Regions from separate parts of the Nitratidesulfovibrio sp. D1 genome, predicted to be linked through region 2. Evidence: predicted binding sites of a transcription regulator. Region 2 holds the regulator's gene; the other holds the start of a gene.
What was found. The regulator HrcA, encoded in region 2, represses chaperone genes, less so after heat shock. The targets are predictions, from matches to a motif close to TGTTAGCACTCNNNNNNNNNGAGTGCTAACA.
Positions count from the first base shown of each region.

Region 1 (4,417 bases), on a different contig from region 2:
GGTCCAGCCGTGCTGCGGCCCCATCCAGCGGGGCATGACGCGCATCAGCGTGCCGCCCCAGTCCAGCAGCAGCGCCCTGTCGGGAAGGTTCGCGGCGGCCGGGCCCGTGTGCTTCGGTTGCTCCATGTTCTCTCTCCTGCCCCGTGGTGCCCGTGCGGCGGGCCCGCGTCAAGTCGGAATGGTCCGCTCCGGCCCCACCATCCGTACCGCCAACGAAAAGGGCCGGAACCCGAAGGTTCCGGCCCGTGATCGCAACCAGGCAGCAGCCGGGAGGCCGTACCAGCCTTTCGGCCTAGTACATGCCGCCCATGCCGCCCATGCCACCCATGCCGCCGCCGGGCATGGGCATGTCCTTCTTGGGCTCGGGCTTTTCGGCCACGGCGCATTCGGTGGTCAGCAGCAGCGAGGCCACGGAGGCCGCATTCTGCAGGGCGATGCGGGTAACCTTCTTGGGATCGATGACGCCGGCCTTGATCAGGTCTTCGAAGTCGCCGGAAGCGGCGTTGAAGCCGAAGCCGTCCTTGCCGTCGCGCACCTTCTCGACCACGATGGAACCTTCGTAGCCGGCGTTGGAGGCGATCTGGCGCAGCGGTTCCTCGATGGCGCGGCGGATGATGTTCACGCCCGCGGCTTCGTCGTCATCGGCGGGCTTCACGTCGTCCAGCACCTTGCAGATGCGGATGTAGGCGGTGCCGCCGCCGGGGACGATGCCTTCCTCCACCGCGGCGCGGGTGGCGTTCAGGGCGTCCTCGACGCGGTCCTTCTTTTCCTTCATTTCGGTTTCGGTGGCCGCGCCCACGTTGATCACGGCCACGCCGCCCACCAGCTTGGCCAGGCGTTCCTGAAGCTTTTCGCGGTCGTAGTCGGAGGTGGTTTCGTCGATCTGGGCGCGGATCTGCTTCACGCGCGCCTTGATGTCGTCGGACTTGCCCGCGCCGTCCACGATGGTGGTGTTTTCCTTGTCGACCACCACGCGCTTGGCGGTGCCAAGGTCGGCCACCGAGATGTTCTCGAGCTTCACGCCCATGTCTTCGGACACCACGGTGCCGCCGGTGAGGACGGCGATGTCCTGCAGCATGGCCTTGCGGCGGTCGCCGAAGCCGGGGGCCTTCACGGCCACCACCTGGAGGGTGCCGCGCAGCTTGTTGACCACCAGGGTGGCCAGGGCTTCGCCTTCCACGTCTTCGGCGATGATCACCAGCGGACGGTTCATCTTGGCCACCTGTTCGAGAACGGGCAGCATGTCCTTCATGCTGGAGATCTTCTTCTCGTTGCAGAGAATGAAGGGCTCGTCGAGTTCGCAGACCATCTTTTCGGGATCGGTCACGAAATAGGGCGACAGGTAGCCGCGGTCGAACTGCATGCCTTCGACCACTTCGAGGGTGGTTTCAAGGCCCTTGGCTTCCTCGACGGTGATGACGCCTTCCTTGCCCACCTTGGCCATGGCCTCGGCGATGATGTTGCCGATGGTGGTGTCGGAGTTGGCGGAAATGGTGCCGATCTGGGCGATTTCCTTCTGGTCGCGGGTGGGCTTGGCCAGGGTGCCCAGTTCCTTGACCAGCTTTTCCACGGCCTTGTCGATGCCGCGCTTGATGGCCATGGGGTTGCGGCCGGCGGCCACCAGCTTCACGCCTTCGCGGTAGATGGCCTGGGCGAGGATGGTGGCGGTGGTGGTGCCGTCACCGGCGATGTCGCTGGTCTTGGAGGCGACTTCCTTCACCATCTGGGCGCCCATGTTCTCGAACTTGTCCTCGAGTTCGATCTCCTTGGCCACGGTCACGCCGTCCTTGGTGATGACCGGCGAGCCGAAAGACTTCTCGATGACCACGTTGCGGCCCTTGGGGCCCAGGGTCACCTTCACGGCGTTGGCGAGCTTGTCCACGCCGCGGGAAAGCTTTTCGCGGGCCTTGACGTCGAACAGGATTTCCTTGGAAGCCATTGTATTCATCCTCCTCGGGAGTAAGTGCGTGAGTTCGCGGGGCGTTATTCGATGATGGCGAGAATGTCGTCTTCGCGCATGACGAGGTGCTCGACGCCGTCAAGCTTGATCTCGGTGCCGGCGTACTTGCTGAACAGCACCGCGTCGCCCTTCTTGACGGTCATGGCGATGAGCTTGCCGTCTTCCGCGACCTTGCCGGGACCGGCGGCGACGACTTCACCGCGCGAGGGCTTTTCCTTGGCGGTGTCGGGGATGAAGAGGCCGCCGGCGGTCTTCTCTTCGGATTCGAGGCGCTTCACCAGAACGCGGTCATTCAAAGGCTTCAGATTCATGACAACTAGTCCTCCAACTTTAGGTGATCGCTGTTTGTCCCGTCGCTGGCACTCGCGTCCTGCGAGTGCCAGCGACAAGGGCGGTCATCTCGCCGCGCGCCATGACCGTGTCACGCGCGCGCCCTCCCGCCGGGTGGCGGGGGGCGAAATTCGTCTCGCCCGATGTATCGTGGCTTTTCGGCAGACGCCGGATTCCGGCCGCCGGGTGCGGCTGCGCGCCCGCGCCCGCTGGCGCGGAGGCGGTGCATGGCAACCGCGTTGGATAATAAGGCAGGTTTACGGCTTGAAAAGGGGGGCGTGTGCATTTTTTTGCATTTTCTTCCTGCGCCCTGCGAATTCAACGGGTTGCGCGCGCAACTGGCGCACCGGTCTGGCGCACCGGTCTGGGCCACCGGTCTGGCACACCGGGCGGCCCGCCTCAGGCCCCTGTTGTCCCGGCTCCTGCCGTGCGCGGGGCGCGCGGCAGCCCGGTGAGGATGGCCAGCACCCCGGCCGCGCCCAGCAGCAGGCAATAGTAGTTGGCCGACAGCACCGCCACGGGCGAAATGCCCGCGATGGACCCGGCCAGCAGCACCTGGGCCGCGTGCGGGGCCAGCCCCTGCACCACGCACGAGAAGATGTCCAGCATGCTGGCGCTGCGGCGCGGGTCCACGCCGGAGGTGGCGGCAATCTCGCGCGCCATGCCCCCGGTCAGGATTATAGCCACGGTGTTGTTGGCGGTGCACAGGTCGGCCACGGCCACCAGCCCGGAAATGCCCGCCTCGCCGGTGCGGGCGGACGCCCCGCCCCGCCTGCCGGGCCGGTCGGTGAACCGGCGCACGGCGGCCAGCAGCCAGGCCACCCCGCCATGGTAGCGGATGAGTTCGCCAAGGCCGCCCATGAGCATGGACAGCACGAGAATCTCGTGCATGTCCGTGAACCCCTTGTAGATGCCCTGCGCGAACTTCAGCGGGGTGTAGCCGTCCACCACCGCCATGCCCACGCCGCCCGCCATGACGATGCCCGCGAACAGCACGGCGAACACGTTCATGCCCGAAAGCGCCATGACCAGGATGGCCACGTAGGGCAGCACCGTGACCACCCGATAGGCGCCGGGTTCGGCGGCGCGCCCCGCGTCGCCCGCCAGCCAGAACACCGCCACGGTCAGCAGGGCGGCGGGCAGGGCGATGGCGAAGTTCATGCGGAACTTGTCGCGCATGTCGCAGCCCTGGGTGCGCGTGGCCGCGATGGTAGTGTCGGAAATCATGGACAGGTTGTCCCCGAACATGGCCCCGCCCACCACCGCGCCCATGAGCAGCGCGGCGTCCATGCCGGTCTGGGCGGCCACGCCCGCCGCGATGGGGCCCACGGCGGCGATGGTGCCCATGGAGGTGCCCATGGCCGTGGCCACGAAGGACGAAATGACGAACAGCCCTGGCAGCACCAGCCGCTGCGGCACCAGCGACAGCCCCAGGTTCACCGTGGATTCCACCCCGCCGATGTCCGAGGCCACCGAGGCGAAGCCACCCGCCAGCAGGTAGATGACGCACATGGTGACGATGTTGATCTCGCCCGCGCCGGACAGGAAGACGTTGACCCGCCGGGTCAGCCCGCCGGGCCGGGCCGCCGTGGCCGGGTCCTTCTCGCGCAGGGCCAGGGCCAGGGCGATGGCGGGCAGGATGGCCACCGCAGGCGACAGCTGGTAGAAGGCCATTTTCGTTCCGGCCGCGCCAAGGGCCAGCCCCGTGCCGATGAACAGCGCCAGGAACAGGCCCAGCGGCAGCAGGGCCACGGGGTTGGGGGCGGGGTGGCGCGGGGGCGCGGGGGCATGTGGGGTCTGGGACATGGCGATATCCTTGCGGGCCCGCGGATGCGGGACCGGTGCATGCATGTTCTTGCGTATGGGGGAAGTCCGGCCGCGCGGACATGCTGCCCGCAACGGCGAACCGTGCAGATAGGAACGGGGACGCCGCGTGTCCAGACGGACCGCGCGGGCGTCCCCGAAATATCATCCCGCGCCGGTTATTCGCGGTTATTCACGAAATTGGGCCAGCTCTGCGATGCGCGCCTCCACCACTTCCCAGCGCTCCAGCAGGGCGGTCTGCTCGCCTTCCAGCGCGGTGACCCGCGCGGCGGCGGCGTTGAAGCCCTCCGGATCGGTGGTGAA
Region 1 is NZ_JBPGNZ010000001.1:22,950-27,366, forward strand. It holds gene ACR4XJ_RS00095 (HAD family hydrolase) at 1-126, opposite strand, end outside; gene groL (chaperonin GroEL) at 293-1,939, opposite strand; gene groES (co-chaperone GroES) at 1,984-2,271, opposite strand; gene ACR4XJ_RS00110 (Na+/H+ antiporter NhaC family protein) at 2,690-4,096, opposite strand; gene ACR4XJ_RS00115 (ATP-binding cassette domain-containing protein) at 4,283-4,417, opposite strand, start outside.
Region 1: the regulator HrcA is predicted to act here: its motif matches at 2,315-2,345, upstream of groES (co-chaperone GroES).

Region 2 (4,417 bases):
GCAGTTCCGCCGGGCTCACGCCCAGCAGCCACCACAGCCCGGCCAGGGCCAGCGGAATGGCCGCCATGTGCCGGACGGAAAGCCGTTCCCGCAGCAGCACCGCCCCGGCGATGGCGATGAAGAACACCTGAAAGTTGCCGATGATGGTGGCCAGCCCCGGCCCTATGAGCAGGATGCTGCGGTGCCAGCACTCCAGGTCCAGCGCGAAGAACACCGCCGCCGCGACCATCACCGCCCACACGCCGCGCCGCGCCCGCAGCCGCTCGCGGCGCGCCAGGGCCACGAACAGCAGCGCAACCCCGCCGAGGAACATGCGGTAGAAGGCCGATTGGCTGGGCCCCACGTGCGCCAGCTTCACGAACAGGCCGGAAAAGCTGATCAGCACGCCGCCCCCGGCAACGCGCAGCAGCCCTCCCAGATCAAGGCAGGGGGAGTAGTGTGTACTCATGCGGCCCCCCATACTGCGAAGCCGGGGGAAGCGCAAATGCGGGCCGCAACGCAAGGGCGGCACGCCCCGCCGGGGGACGTGCCGCCGCATGTCCGCGATGTCTGGCGCGATGCCTGGGCGCGATGTCTGGCGGGATGCTTGGGCGCGCTGTCCGCGCGCCGCTATTCCGTCCGGCTCACCGTGACCTTGGCGGGCCGCAGCAGGCGTTCCTTCAGCCGGTAGCCGCGCTGCATCATCACGCACACGGTGTTCTCCGGCAGGTCGGGCCGCACCTCGGCGCCGATGGCCTCGTGGATTTCCGGGCTGAACGGTTCGCCCGCCTCGCCCACCGGCTCCAGGCCGTGGCGCTTCAGCGCGTCCAGCAGCAGCTTTTGGGTCATTTCCACGCCCATCAGCATGTCCTTGCAGGCCGCGTTGCCGCGCCCGTATTGCAGGGCCAGGTCCAGGTTGTCCAGGGTGGGCAGCAGGTCCGCCAGCACTACCTCGGCGGCGTAGCGCACCTGGTCGTCCTTTTCGCGTTGCAGGCGCTTCTTGAAATTGTCCATTTCCGCCAGGGCGCGCAGGCGCTGTTCATCGGCCTCGGCCCGTACGGGACATTCCGGGCACAGCCGGGCCGCGCACTGCTCGCGCAGATCGTCATCGTCCATCACGGCGGGCATGGCGCCGGGGGCCGCCGGGGCCGGGTTCCGCGAAGGCGCGTCGGCCTCGGCCTCGGGGCTGATCTCCACATTGTCCTTGAACACGTTGCTGGGGGGCATGTTCCTGAGTCTCCTTGAAATCCTGATGCGTGAAGTCGTCGTTGAACATCTCCCGCCGGGGGGCGGGTTGCATGCGTCCTAAAACGGATGAAAATGGCCCGGACTACGGCAGCAGGGAGGGCGGCGCGGCGAAGCGTTCGCGCAGCAGCTGGGTGAGCGCGCGCGACACGCACTGCACCACCGGCACGATCTTGGCGTAGTCCATGCGCAGCGGGCCCACCACGCTGACCACGCCGCGCGGCGTGTCGCCGCCGTAGGCCGCGCTGACCACGCTGCACCCGCGCAGCCCGTCCGGCGCGCCTTCCGGCACGTCCTGACAGAAGGTGATGCGCACGTCCTCTTCGGACAGGGTGCGGTCCAGCAGTTCCAGCAGGCGCGAGCGTTCCTCGATGGCGGCCAGAAGGTCGCGCATGCGGCCCACGTCGGTGAACTCCGCGTGGTCCAGCATGTTCAGCGTGCCGTTGACGATAAGTTCGCGGTCGTCGCCCATGTGCTCCACGGCGCGCCGCGACAGGTCCAGGGCGCGCATGCACATCTCTTCCAGCCGCGAGCCCGCGCGGGCCAGTTCGCGGCCGATGCGGTTGCGCGCCTCGGACAGGGGCAGGCCCCGGAAATGTTCGTTGAGGTAGTTGCCGAAGCGCACCAGTTCGTCCTGGCCGTAGCGCCCGTCCACGCGCACGGTGCGGGTGCGCACCAGGCCGCCTTCCAGCATCAGCACGGCCAGCACCAGCCCTTCCGCCGCCGGAGCGAACTCGATGCTGCGCCAGCGGGCCTCGTCCTCGCTGGGGGCCACCACCATGCCCAGTTGCCGGGCATGGCCGGACAGCAGGTTGGCGGCGCGGCGCAGGATGCCGGAAATCTCCAGTTCCTGCCGGAAAAGCTCGTCGGCGATGGCCTCGCGCTCGACGCTGCCCAGCGGGCGCAGGCGCAGCAGGCTGTCCACGTACAGCCGGAAGGCGCGCGCCGTCGGAACCCGTCCTGCGGACGTGTGCGGCTGCTCCAGGTAGCCGAGGTCGGTCAGGTCGGACATGGTGGCCCGCATGCTGGCCGGGGAAAGGTGCAGGCCCGAGCATTCGGCCACGGCGCGAGACCCCACGGGCGAGGCCGAGGCGATGTAGCTTTCGATGATGGTGGCAAGCACCTGGGTTTCGCGCTGTCCGAGGCTGGGCATGAAGGCTCCGGCATCACGAGGATGCAGTTCTTGCAGTAGCACAAACGGGTAACAACGGGGGTGGGGGCTGTCAAGGTTGACGGGGACATGCGCGGGCGCGCGCCCGCCCCGGCAACGCCCGTGCGGCGGCGGGAAATCCCGGCCGGGCCGTGCGGCGGGACGCCCCGTGGCTGTTTGGACCGGATTGGGCTGATACTTGTGAATAAAATCACTATTGCGACTCGCAAACGCCCCAAAAATCAAAATAACATTCATCATTTCAGCATAATGACAAAAACCGACTGCCATCATCCATTTTCCGGCCCACGCGCCCAAACCACTGCGCGCGGCACGTTGTGCCCTTTTATATCTTGCGCATTATTTCACATGCATTGACACGCCACTGGCAACACACTACAGTGGCGTTGTTACCGGGGGAGCGGAAATGCATCGCCGCATGCATCGCTTCACCTGTTCCCCACACTATGCCCCATACGGCCCGCATCGCGCCCATTCCGCCGGGCGTGGCGCGGCGAGTGAGCAATTGTTTACACGCTCACCCGTAGGGGGCTGTAATGCTTGCCGAAAAAACACCCACACCTGCCTTGAATTTTTCATGACATTGTGGCATCTTGTGCCTCGTCCGCATGTCTGGAACCCGGAAAAACCCGTGCGATTCGGTTCTCCGGTACCCATGGGTGCATCCCTCGGGGCGCGCCACGGGGTTACCGGCGAGAGGGCCTCGGCACGAGGCCATCGTTGACACGCCGGGTGGCCCCGGTTTATCCAGCGGGCAGTATCTGCCACGGGCCGACCATCATTCGGATAGAGGCAGCGGATCGCTGCTTATCATCGGCCGGCGCATCGCCGCACGATGCGAAGGTCAGGCGTTTGTCGTGCATCCCTTTCACTGCCAAGAACCTGTCCAAGGAGGACACGCATGGCTGAAGTCACTTACAAGGGCAAGAGCTTCGAAGTCGATGAAGACGGCTTCCTTCTTCGCTTTGATGACTGGAGCACCGAGTGGGTTGAATTCGTGAAGGAATCCGAAGGTATCGCGGACATCACCCCCGATCACCAGAAGATCATCGACTTCCTGCAGGACTACTACAAGAAGAACGGCATCGCCCCGATGGTTCGTATCCTCTCCAAGAACACCGGCTTCAAGCTGAAGGAGATCTACGAACTGTTCCCCTCCGGCCCCGGCAAGGGCGCCTGCAAGATGGCCGGTCTGCCCAAGCCCACCGGCTGCGTGTAGTCCATACGGCCCATTGTTCACTGAAAGGGCGGGAGCTTGTGCTCCCGCCCTTTTCGTTCGCATGGCCCCAGGGCGGCTTCCGCCCGGACGCGGAAAGGGCGGGAACTCGCGTTCCCGCCCTTTCCGGCTTTCGGTGGCGCGCCCGGCCAGTTCGGGCGCGCCGGTTGCGGGCTTCGTACGGCGAAGCGTGGTTGCAGGCGGGGAAGGCTGGCCGGAATCAATGTTCCGTGCCGTCCTCCGCGGCGTCGAACAGGGTGTTCAACGCCTCTTCGCGGCACAGGACGCTCGACGCCATGGCGATGCTGAACGTCGAATGGGCCTTCTTCCACAGGGAAAGTATCTGCTGCACGGAATGAACCATGGAGATCAGCACCGATGCCGGAACGATGTACGCGCCGTCCGGTGTGCGCTCCAGCCCGTCAAGCGATACGGAAAGGCCCGTCAGTTCCTTGCCCACGTTACCCAGTAGACCATCGATGTCATGCTTCACGTTGCGAACCCCGTTGTAGGAACTAGACGCCGTGCGCGCAAAGCGCCGGCACCCGCAACAGACTAGCAAGCGCCGTTCGCGCCGGTCATTTATATTTTCCCCGGAACCGTGGAGAGTGCGCGGGCGCGCACGCTTGACGCGCCCCCGGCCGCGCAATACACCGGGCAATACGTTATGCTCGATTACACCAACGCCACCACCGACGCCATGTCCTGGCTCGCCTCCCTCTCGCCCCTGAGCGAGCAGGACCTGTGCGACCTGTGCCTTGCCCTGCGCACGCGCGGCCATGGCCAGCGCTTCCGCTGCACCCTGG
Region 2 is NZ_JBPGNZ010000004.1:52,987-57,403, forward strand. It holds gene ACR4XJ_RS08335 (DMT family transporter) at 1-448, opposite strand, end outside; gene ACR4XJ_RS08340 (nucleotide exchange factor GrpE) at 610-1,206, opposite strand; gene hrcA (heat-inducible transcriptional repressor HrcA) at 1,310-2,377, opposite strand; gene ACR4XJ_RS08350 (TusE/DsrC/DsvC family sulfur relay protein) at 3,297-3,614, shown strand; gene ACR4XJ_RS08355 (hypothetical protein) at 3,832-4,104, opposite strand; gene ACR4XJ_RS08360 (hypothetical protein) at 4,279-4,417, shown strand, end outside.